DNA from 3 places in the Solibacillus sp. FSL R7-0668 genome. Region 3 is predicted to be linked to each of the others. Evidence: predicted binding sites of a transcription regulator. Region 3 holds the regulator's gene; each other region holds the start of a gene.
The links. Region 3 encodes CtsR, which represses protease genes until heat stress. Its sites were predicted from a motif close to ATGGTCAATAAAGGTCAAACA; they were not measured.
Positions count from the first base shown of each region.

Region 1: the regulator CtsR is predicted to act here: its motif matches at 2,145-2,165, upstream of clpP (ATP-dependent Clp endopeptidase proteolytic subunit ClpP).
Region 2: the regulator CtsR is predicted to act here: its motif matches at 2,002-2,022, upstream of MKX47_RS03495 (ATP-dependent Clp protease ATP-binding subunit).

Region 1 covers NZ_JBBOUU010000001.1:3,223,040-3,226,225, reverse strand. The annotation lists gene whiA (DNA-binding protein WhiA) at 35-976, shown strand; gene MKX47_RS16065 (HPr family phosphocarrier protein) at 1,085-1,342, shown strand; gene clpP (ATP-dependent Clp endopeptidase proteolytic subunit ClpP) at 1,462-2,055, opposite strand; tRNA gene MKX47_RS16055 (tRNA-Arg) at 2,240-2,311, shown strand; gene MKX47_RS16050 (Zn-dependent hydrolase) at 2,863-3,186, opposite strand, start outside.
Region 2 covers NZ_JBBOUU010000001.1:771,912-775,097, reverse strand. The annotation lists gene MKX47_RS03495 (ATP-dependent Clp protease ATP-binding subunit) at 1-1,983, opposite strand, end outside; gene MKX47_RS03490 (Crp/Fnr family transcriptional regulator) at 2,146-2,850, shown strand; gene MKX47_RS03485 (metal-sulfur cluster assembly factor) at 2,904-3,186, opposite strand, start outside.
Region 3 covers NZ_JBBOUU010000001.1:3,883,789-3,886,974, reverse strand. The annotation lists gene MKX47_RS19545 (globin-coupled sensor protein) at 1-377, opposite strand, end outside; gene MKX47_RS19540 (acyltransferase) at 556-768, shown strand; gene MKX47_RS19535 (DUF4870 domain-containing protein) at 895-1,200, shown strand; gene MKX47_RS19530 (CtsR family transcriptional regulator) at 1,376-1,840, shown strand; gene MKX47_RS19525 (UvrB/UvrC motif-containing protein) at 1,853-2,389, shown strand; gene MKX47_RS19520 (protein arginine kinase) at 2,386-3,186, shown strand, end outside.

The DNA.
Region 1 (3,186 bases), 660 kb from region 3:
CTACATAGTTTGCTAGAAAGGGGGAACACGAAAGATGTCATTTGCATCAGAAACGAAAAAAGAGCTCACGCAAGTTGAAGCGGATGACACCTGCTTAAAAGCTGAAGTGTCCGCCCTAATCCGAATGAATGGATCTTTAAGCTTTGCCAATCGTCAATTAAGTTTAGATGTGCAAACGGAAAATGCAGCCATTGCACGTCGACTTTATACCATTGTCAAAAAGCTTTATCCATATAATGTTGAGTTGTTAGTACGTAAAAAAATGCGCCTCAAGAAAAACAACGTCTACATTTGCCGTGTTCGCGAAGGGGCCCGTGAAATATTAGCGGATTTAGAAATTGTTTCGAATTCCTTTGAGTTCAATCATACAATTGCCCAAACCATCATTCCGAAAAATAATCAGCGCCGTGCGTATTTACGTGGTGCATTTTTAGCGGGGGGGTCAGTGAATAACCCCGAAACATCTTCGTATCATCTGGAAGTTTATTCGCTTTATAAGGAGCACGGGGAGGCGTTGGCTGACCTGATGAACCATTTTGATTTGAATGCGAAAACGATTGAACGTAAAAAGGGCTTTGTCACCTATTTAAAAGAGGCTGAAAAGATATCAGATTTTTTAAATTTAGTAGGTGCGACATCTGCCATGCTCAAGTTTGAGGATGTGCGAATTGTCCGTGATATGCGAAATAGCGTCAACCGTATTGTCAACTGTGAAACCGCTAATTTAAATAAAACAATTGGCGCGGCATTACGTCAGGTTGAAAATATTCGTTTTATTGACAACGCAATTGGCTTAGATCAGTTGCCAGAGAAACTGCGAGAAATTGCGCGCTTACGTGTCGAGTATCAGGATGTTACATTGAAGGAACTAGGTGAAATGGTTTCAACAGGTGTTGTGAGTAAATCAGGCGTAAATCATCGCTTACGCAAAATCGATGAAATTGCAGACGCACTTCGCCGAGGCGAGCAAATATAGTAAAGCAAAGTTTTCGAAATATGGTATTCTATTGTTGTTCTTTTCCGCCAATTTCGATAAGATGAAGTAAATAAGGTGATGTACGGTTGTGAAAGGGAGTATTTCAAAATGATCGAAAAACAAGTAGAGGTCAAGCTAAAATCAGGTTTACAAGCAAGACAAGCTGCACTATTCGTCCAAGAGGCGAATCGTTATAAAGCAGATGTCTTTTTAGAAAAAGGTACGAAAAAAGTAAATGCCAAATCGATTATGGGCATTATGAGCTTAGCTGTCGCAAAAGGTACGACAGTGACGCTAAGCGCAGATGGGCATGATGAAGAAAAGGCGATTCATGCGCTACAGCAACTAATCGAAAAAGCAGACTAATTTTTGAAAGCGTAAACATAGAGATGTTCGTGAACTAAATTCATGTGCATCTTTTTTTTTTATAAACATTTCTTTACGCAAAAAAAGCGGCAGAATTGCTCTGCCGCTTTTATTGGAGATTATTTTTTAAGTTGGTTACGATCGTAGATTTTGTCGATTAACCCGTATTCTTTTGCTTGCTCAGCAGTCATGAAGTTATCGCGGTCTGTGTCACGCGCTAATGTTTCATAATCTTGACCACTGTTTTCAGCCATAATTTTGTTTAATTTTTCACGTAAGTATAAAATACGTTTTGCTGCGATTTCGATTTCAGTTGCTTGACCTTGTGCGCCACCAAGTGGTTGGTGAATCATCACTTCGGCGTTTGGTAAGGCAATACGCTTACCTTTTGCACCGGCAGATAATAAGAAGGCACCCATTGATGCAGCCATACCGATACAAATTGTCGATACATCAGGCTTGATGAAGTTCATTGTATCGTAAATCGCCATACCAGACGTAATTGAACCACCTGGAGAGTTGATGTATAGGTAGATGTCCTTATCTGGATCTTCAGCTTCTAAAAATAAAAGCTGTGCTACGATTGAGTTGGCAACATTATCGTCGATTGCGCTCCCTAATAAAATGATACGGTCTTTTAATAAACGTGAATAAATGTCATATGCACGTTCGCCGCGGTTTGTTTGTTCAATAACTGTAGGAATTAAGTTCATTGAAAAAATCCTCCCTTTGTTAAAGCCTATTTTCGTATACCTTTGCTGAATTTGGAAAGTGTTTCAGCTGTAAACCTATCATACACGTATTAGTCAGTTATGGTCAAATATAAAGTCTGATTTTTAATAGTTGAAATCAAACAATCCCCTTTGTATAATGAGAAGGTCGTATATTTATGATGATGCCCTCGTGGTGTAATGGATAGCACGTAAGATTCCGGTTCTTGAAATGGGGGTTCGATTCCCTCCGAGGGCGCTTTTTCAATCGACATACCTCACTAATTACATCTTCCTTATACAGTTAATCGTTAAGGAATTAGTTAACATCAACACATTTCCCGCACATGTATCACTTAAATGCAATAAAATTATTTAAAACAGAGAGTCTTTTGTATGAATAAGAAATAATGCTTGAAAAATGTGACGAAAATTACAACATTATTAAATGTTGTGTTTTATTGCAAGGCTAAATAGAAGAAGGTTCACCCCAATTTGTTTAGCATTTATTATCATGTCCTTTCATGGGCACCATTTTACTGTTTTAATATACTTTTAATAGCTGTTGTAAAAGAGAAATGGTCGTTTTACTTTTTTACAACGAAGAATGAAGTTTTACTGGGATAAAAAAGATTCACTGTACCGTTTCTTTTTTATCCCTAATTCATTCTTTCCAATAACAATTTATTTAAACCAATAATATGAAAATCTCAAAACGGTTTCAAAAGCATGATGCTGACGAAATCGTTTTTTTTTTTGCGTAAAAAAATCCGTCTTGTCATATTGGGCAGGACGGATTGTTGGGATAGCTTATAGGGCATTGGCTGAATTTGCTTGTGAAACGCTATAATTGGCTACTTTTAGAACAGCATTTACGAGCACATCGGCCCCTTTTGAGCAGTCCTCATAGGAAGTTAATTCATCTTCGCGGTGGCTATAGCCTTTTACACTTGGGACGAAAATCATAGTAGACGGGATATATTGTGCGATGAACTGTGCATCATGACCAGCCCCACTAAACATCCGGTGTTGAGAATAGCCTAATTCTTCAGTACTTGCTGCAACTGCCTGAATGATGTCAGGTGCAAAATAAACCGTATCGCGATTCCATAATTTCGTATAGGCAAGCTGACA
Region 2 (3,186 bases), 3.1 Mb from region 3:
CGGATCAATGCCGTGTTTGACAACCCAATCAACTACAGCATCATCTACTGTTAGCGTAATTTCCTGATCGGCCACACGCGCTTGTAATTGATGCACATATTTCCAAGCGATGGCATGGAAGTGCTCGTCTGTTAACGCATGGAACATAATAATATCGTCCATACGGTTTAATAGCTCTGGCTTGAAGTGCTGACGTAACGCAATTTGCACAAGCTCTTCAGATTCTTCCGTTTGCTCTAATAAATATTGCGAACCGATATTAGATGTTAAAATAATGACAGTATTCGTAAAGTTCACCATACGACCCTGGCTATCGGTAATGCGCCCATCATCTAGCACTTGCAGTAAAATATTTGCTACATCTGGGTGTGCTTTTTCGATTTCGTCTAATAGGACAACTGAATACGGATTACGACGAACGGCCTCTGTTAATTGCCCACCCTCTTCGTAGCCAATATAGCCAGGGGGTGCGCCGACTAAGCGCGATACGGAATGTTTCTCCATATATTCACTCATATCAATACGAATGAAATGCTCTTCTGAATCAAATAACTGCTCGGCCAACGCTTTTGCTAATTCCGTTTTCCCTACACCAGTCGGTCCTAAGAATAAGAAGCTACCAATTGGTTTGTTTGGGTCTTTAATGCCCGAACGCGCGCGCCATACTGCTTCAGTTACATAAGTTACGGCCGCTTCTTGACCAACGACACGCTCATGCAATGTATCCTTCAAACGCAATAATTTTTCACGTTCCCCTTCTACTAATTTCGTTACGGGAATACCTGTCCAACGTGAAATAATTTTGGCGATTTCTTCTTCCGTTACTTCCTCACGCAGCATACGATTATCTTCCGTTTCCTTCAACTGTGCCTCCAGCTGTGCAACCTCTTGTTCGAGTTTTGGAATTTTACTATATTGTAGCTCCGAAGCCCGTGCAAAGTTACTACCAGATAGATAAAGGTCATCACGCTCTGCTTCTAATTTTTTCAGCTCATCTTTTTTATCACGCACAATTTGCAAGCCATTTTTCTCTAGCTCCCATTGCTCTTTCATAGCTTTCATCGTTGTTTCTAGCTGATCAATTTCACCCGATAACACTTCAAGACGTTTTTTACTTGCATCGTCTTTTTCTTTTTTCAATGCTTGCTGTTCAATTTTTAATTGTGTTAAACGACGCATCGATTGGTCAAGCTCCTGCGGCATAGAATCAATTTCAATCCGAATCATGGCACAGGCTTCATCGACTAAATCAATCGCTTTATCTGGTAAGAAGCGGTCCGTAATATAACGATCTGCTAATTGTGCTGCCGCGATAATCGCACGGTCATGAATACGCACACCACGGTGATGCTCCTCGAAACGGTCTTTAATACCCCGTAAAATCGACACCGTATCTTCAATCGAAGGCTCACGTACAAGCACTTGCTGGAAACGACGCTCCAGTGCTGGGTCCTTTTCAATATACATGCGGTATTCATCTAGCGTTGTCGCACCGATACAATGCAATTCACCACGTGCCAGCATTGGCTTTAACATATTGCCAGCATCCATCGCGCCATCTGTTTTGCCTGCACCAACGATTGTATGAATTTCATCGATGAATAAAATAATACGGCCCTCCGATTCCTTCACTTGCTTTAATACAGCTTTTAATCGTTCCTCGAATTGTCCTCTGTACGATGCCCCAGCAATTAACGCACTCATATCTAATTCATAGAGCTCGGCATCCTTTAAGCCTTCCGGAACATCACGACGTACAATTCGCTGTGCCAATCCTTCGACAATGGCCGTTTTACCAACACCTGGCTCCCCAATTAATACCGGATTATTTTTTGTTTTGCGGGATAAAATACGAATCACATTCCGAATTTCTTCATCACGACCAATGACTGGATCCATTTTGCCGTTTTTCACTTGTTCGATTAAGTTGCGCCCAAATTGCTCTAATGGTGGGCGATTGTCTTGTGTTTGATTAAATTGCATAAACTGCACCCCTTTAAAAGTTTGACCTTTATTGACTAATTTTATTATAGGTCAAAGTTAGTCAAACATCAAATAAATACACTCAATGTTCAACAATAATTTTCCATTTATATGTTACGATAAATTGGATATTATATGTAAATTAGTATTCCCTAAAAAGGTGTGAGGACAATCGAATCAACTACTACATTACCTATAACGATCACGACTTTCTTTCAAACGAAAGGCATACTATTAAAAATAGAAAAGGGGATGCCTCTTTTTCAAGAAGGTAGCCTTGCCGACCAACTTTACCTTATAAAAAAGGGCAAGATGCAAATTAGCAAAGAAACGGAAAGCGGAAAAGAGCTAGCCATTCGGATTTGTGGCGAGCATCGTTTACTTGGCGAAACGGCTGTTTTTTGCTGCAGTACCTTTCATACGACTACCGCTAAAGCCCTGATGAATACCGAACTATATGCGCTATCACGCGAACGATTCGAAAACTACTTGCATACGGAACCACCAATCATGACCGACTATTTAAAATGGCTCCAAATCGAGCATATGAAAGATCAAAGCCGTTTACGTGATTTAGTATTACACGGCAAAAAAGGCGCACTTTATTCCACACTTATTCGTTTAGCTAATACGTACGGTCAGTTTCACTCACCCAATGAAGTGACCATCCAACTTGCTTTAACGAATACCGATCTTGCCAATTTGTGTGCGACTAGCCGAGAAATGATCAATCGAATGCTCAGTGAATTACGCAAGCAGCAAGTGCTCGATATTGAAAAGGGCTATATGACGATTCGTGATTTATCGTTTTTAAAACACAAAATCGAATGTGAGGACTGCCCGCTTACCGTTTGTCGTATCGATTAAAAAAAGACCACGATTTCTTCTATTATAAAATAGAAAAATCGAGGTCTTATTCATTAGCGAATTCCTAATGCCATTTTTGCGTAGCGTGACATATTATCTTTAGACCATGCAGGCTGCCATACGATATCAACCTTTACTTCCTTAACTTCAGGAAGCTCACTTAACGCTGTGTTTACCTGATCCACAATAACAGGACCTAATGGGCAACCCATTGATGTTAGGGTCATCGTAACCGTCGCTAAACCTTCATCTGATAAATCGACATCATATACTAAACCTAAGTTTACAATATCAATACCTAACTCAGGATCAATAACATTTTCTAAAGCACCTAGC
Region 3 (3,186 bases):
ACATGAACTTGTGCAATGGTTTGGCGTTCCATAATGTAATTCGCATCAATTTGACATTTAAAAATCCCCTCCAAATGTCGATGGAGCGTAATTTTTAAGCGCTCAATTTGTGTGGTATTTTTTATAATCGTTACTAATTCTGGACTGAGTGTAATCGCTTCATAAAACTGATCTACCATAACAGGAATGATCTCTTGTGCATAAGGCTCGAGCTGCTTAATAATTGCTAAATCATCCGTTGTTAGATTTAATACTTGGAGTTGCCGCTGTAATGATGGATAATCCGAAACGTCTACATGTGTTTTTGGAGCATATTTTGTGTTATCCAAAAAAGATGGATGTGATACTTTCGATGATTTTGAAAACCAATTGACCATAATACCCCTCATTTCGTGTGTATTTCACATTAGTATAGTACTATTTTTTGAGAGAGATAGCAGTAATATTTTAGTATAAGTTCAAAATTTGCCGAAATTTGTCTTTCGTTTTGGAGCATTGTATGATTAACAATAGATAAAAGATGCTATCAATTTGTAGAAAAGGACGTTGAAAAAAATGAAATTTCATAAAGGGCGTTTGAAATTTGTCTTGCCAATTTCTTTAGGAGTTGCGATTGCTTCTTACATTATGCTAGTGAATAACTTCCGAGAGGTAGGAAGTCGTGATCGTATTTTCATCGTAATCGGTGCAACGATTTTAACCGCTGTGATTTCTTATTTCTTATTCCCGCAAGAGGGCGATAATCCAAATGATCGCGGGCCGTACTAAATTGCTTCAACGCACATTGTTATAATAAATCTTGGGTATAAGAAACCTAAGATTTTTTTCGATTTATGAAACTTTAGTGACATTCATGCGTAAATAAGGTAACAAAAAAAGTGAGGTTGATTTTAAATGGAATCCAAATGGTCAAAAGTGATTATCCATGCGAGTGCGTTTTTCGCTCCGTTTTTAGTACCGATTCTATTTTTCTTAATAAGTTCTGAGGACAATGTAAAACGTATCGCGATGCAAGCGTTATTATTCCAAGTGATTTTTGGTATTTTCATTGCCATTGCCATCATATTTACTTTCCTTTTAATTGGTTTACCATTCTTAATCGTATTTTTAGCGATTTTCTGGATTGCTCCGATTATTGGGATTATCAAAGCTTTATCAGATCGAGAGTGGAATTATCCGATTGTTGGACGTTGGGTTTAATAACAAGGGGTCTGTCTTAGATTTATTTCTTAGGCAGACCTTTTTTACATTTTGAGGATTTATTATTGTGAATTAGGGCAAAGTGTTTTGAGAGTGATTATTTGAAATCAAAAAACAGCTATTGTATATTTAAGTCAAAGATAGTCAAAGTCAGTTGTTGAGAGGTGAGGACAGCATGAGGAATATATCTGACATAATTGAAGGGTATTTGAAGGAAGTTATTGAATTAAATGGACAGGGACACATTGAAATAAAGCGTAATGAATTAGCGAAGCAATTTGCTTGTGCACCTTCACAAATCAATTACGTCATTAATACACGCTTTACAACAGAGCATGGTTATTTTGTAGAAAGTAAGCGTGGGGGTGGCGGTTATATTCGTATTTTGCGTGTAACGATCCACTCCAAGAAAAACTTATTAGACGAAATGGAAGAGCAAATTGGCGAAACGATTGCACAAACAAACGCGGAACGCATACTTTACCGTTTATTAGACGAAGATATTGTCAGTGAACGAGAGGCAAGTATTATGAAGGCTGCATTGGATCGTACAACATTACGAATGGGTTTACCAGTGCGTGATGAAGTGAGAGCCCGCATATTGCACGCAATGCTACAAACAATTTCTTTTGAAAAATAGAGGTGTTTTAACATGATATGTGAACATTGCAAACAACGCCATGCGAATGTAACAGTGACGCAAGTGCAAAACGGGCAACAAATCGAGCGGCATTATTGCGACGTATGTGCTGCCCAATTCCACCCGTTTCAATTCGAAATGAAAGAAGAGCCCGCATCCTTACAGCAGCTCATGACGAATTGGTTTAATTTTGTGCCCATTATTAAAAAGGAAAATGTAGCGGGAAGCACAGCAAAAACAAAGGCATGCCCAACATGTGGTACAACGTATCGTCAGTTTTTAAAGCAAGGGAAATTTGGTTGTGGTGATTGTTATCGAACCTTTAGTGAGCAGCTCCCACAATTGCTGGAAAAAATTCAAGCAGGTACAAAGCATGTGGGGTATGTAGAAGAAACGCACTCAAAGGAAAAAATTAATCAGCAAATAAGTGAACTCCGCTTATTACAGCAACAGGCGATTACAGAAGAACGCTTTGAAGATGCAGCTAAATTTCGTGATGACATTCGAGCACTCGAAAGTAAAGTCGGGCAAGGAGAGGAACGCGCATGAACATTGAGCATTTTTTAACGAATGCCAATCCAAGCTGGATGCAATATGAAAGCGATTCGGATATCGTCATTAGTACGCGCATTCGACTAGCTCGAAATATTGCGAACGTCCGATTTCCAATTAGCTTTACAGAACAAGATGCCGAACAAATCGAACACCAATTAATGACTGCATTATTAGCAATAGATCGAGAAAATCCCTATCACTTTTCATATTTTAAAGTGAAGGATATGCCACAGCTACAGCGTCAAATATTAGTGGAAAAGCATTTAATCAGCCCTAATTTAGCACGTCGTCAAAAAATTGGGTCGTTCTTTTTAACAGAAGACGAGTCCATTAGCATATTAGTAAATGAAGAAGATCATATTCGTATTCAAAGTCTCGCGCAGGGGATGAATTTGCAGCAAGCATACGAAGAAGCCAGAAAAGTAGACCGCTACTTAAGTAAGTCTATTGCCTATGCTTATGAAGATCGTTATGGCTATTTAACAAGCTGCCCTACGAATGTTGGGACGGGATTGCGTGCTTCAGTGATGCTCCATTTGCCCGCGCTAACTATGACCAAACAGATGAATGCTCTAATTCAAATGATGACAAGATTAGGAATGGTTGTACGGGGAATTTATGGAGAAGGTAGTGATAATTTAGGTAATGTTTATCAAATATCTAATCAAATCACATTAGGCAAATCGGAAACTGTGATTTTGCAAGAACTTGAAAAAGTGGTCGAGCAAATTATTCAAAAGGAGCAAGTAGCGCGCAAAAATTTATTGCTACGTGCACCGACTATTTTAGAA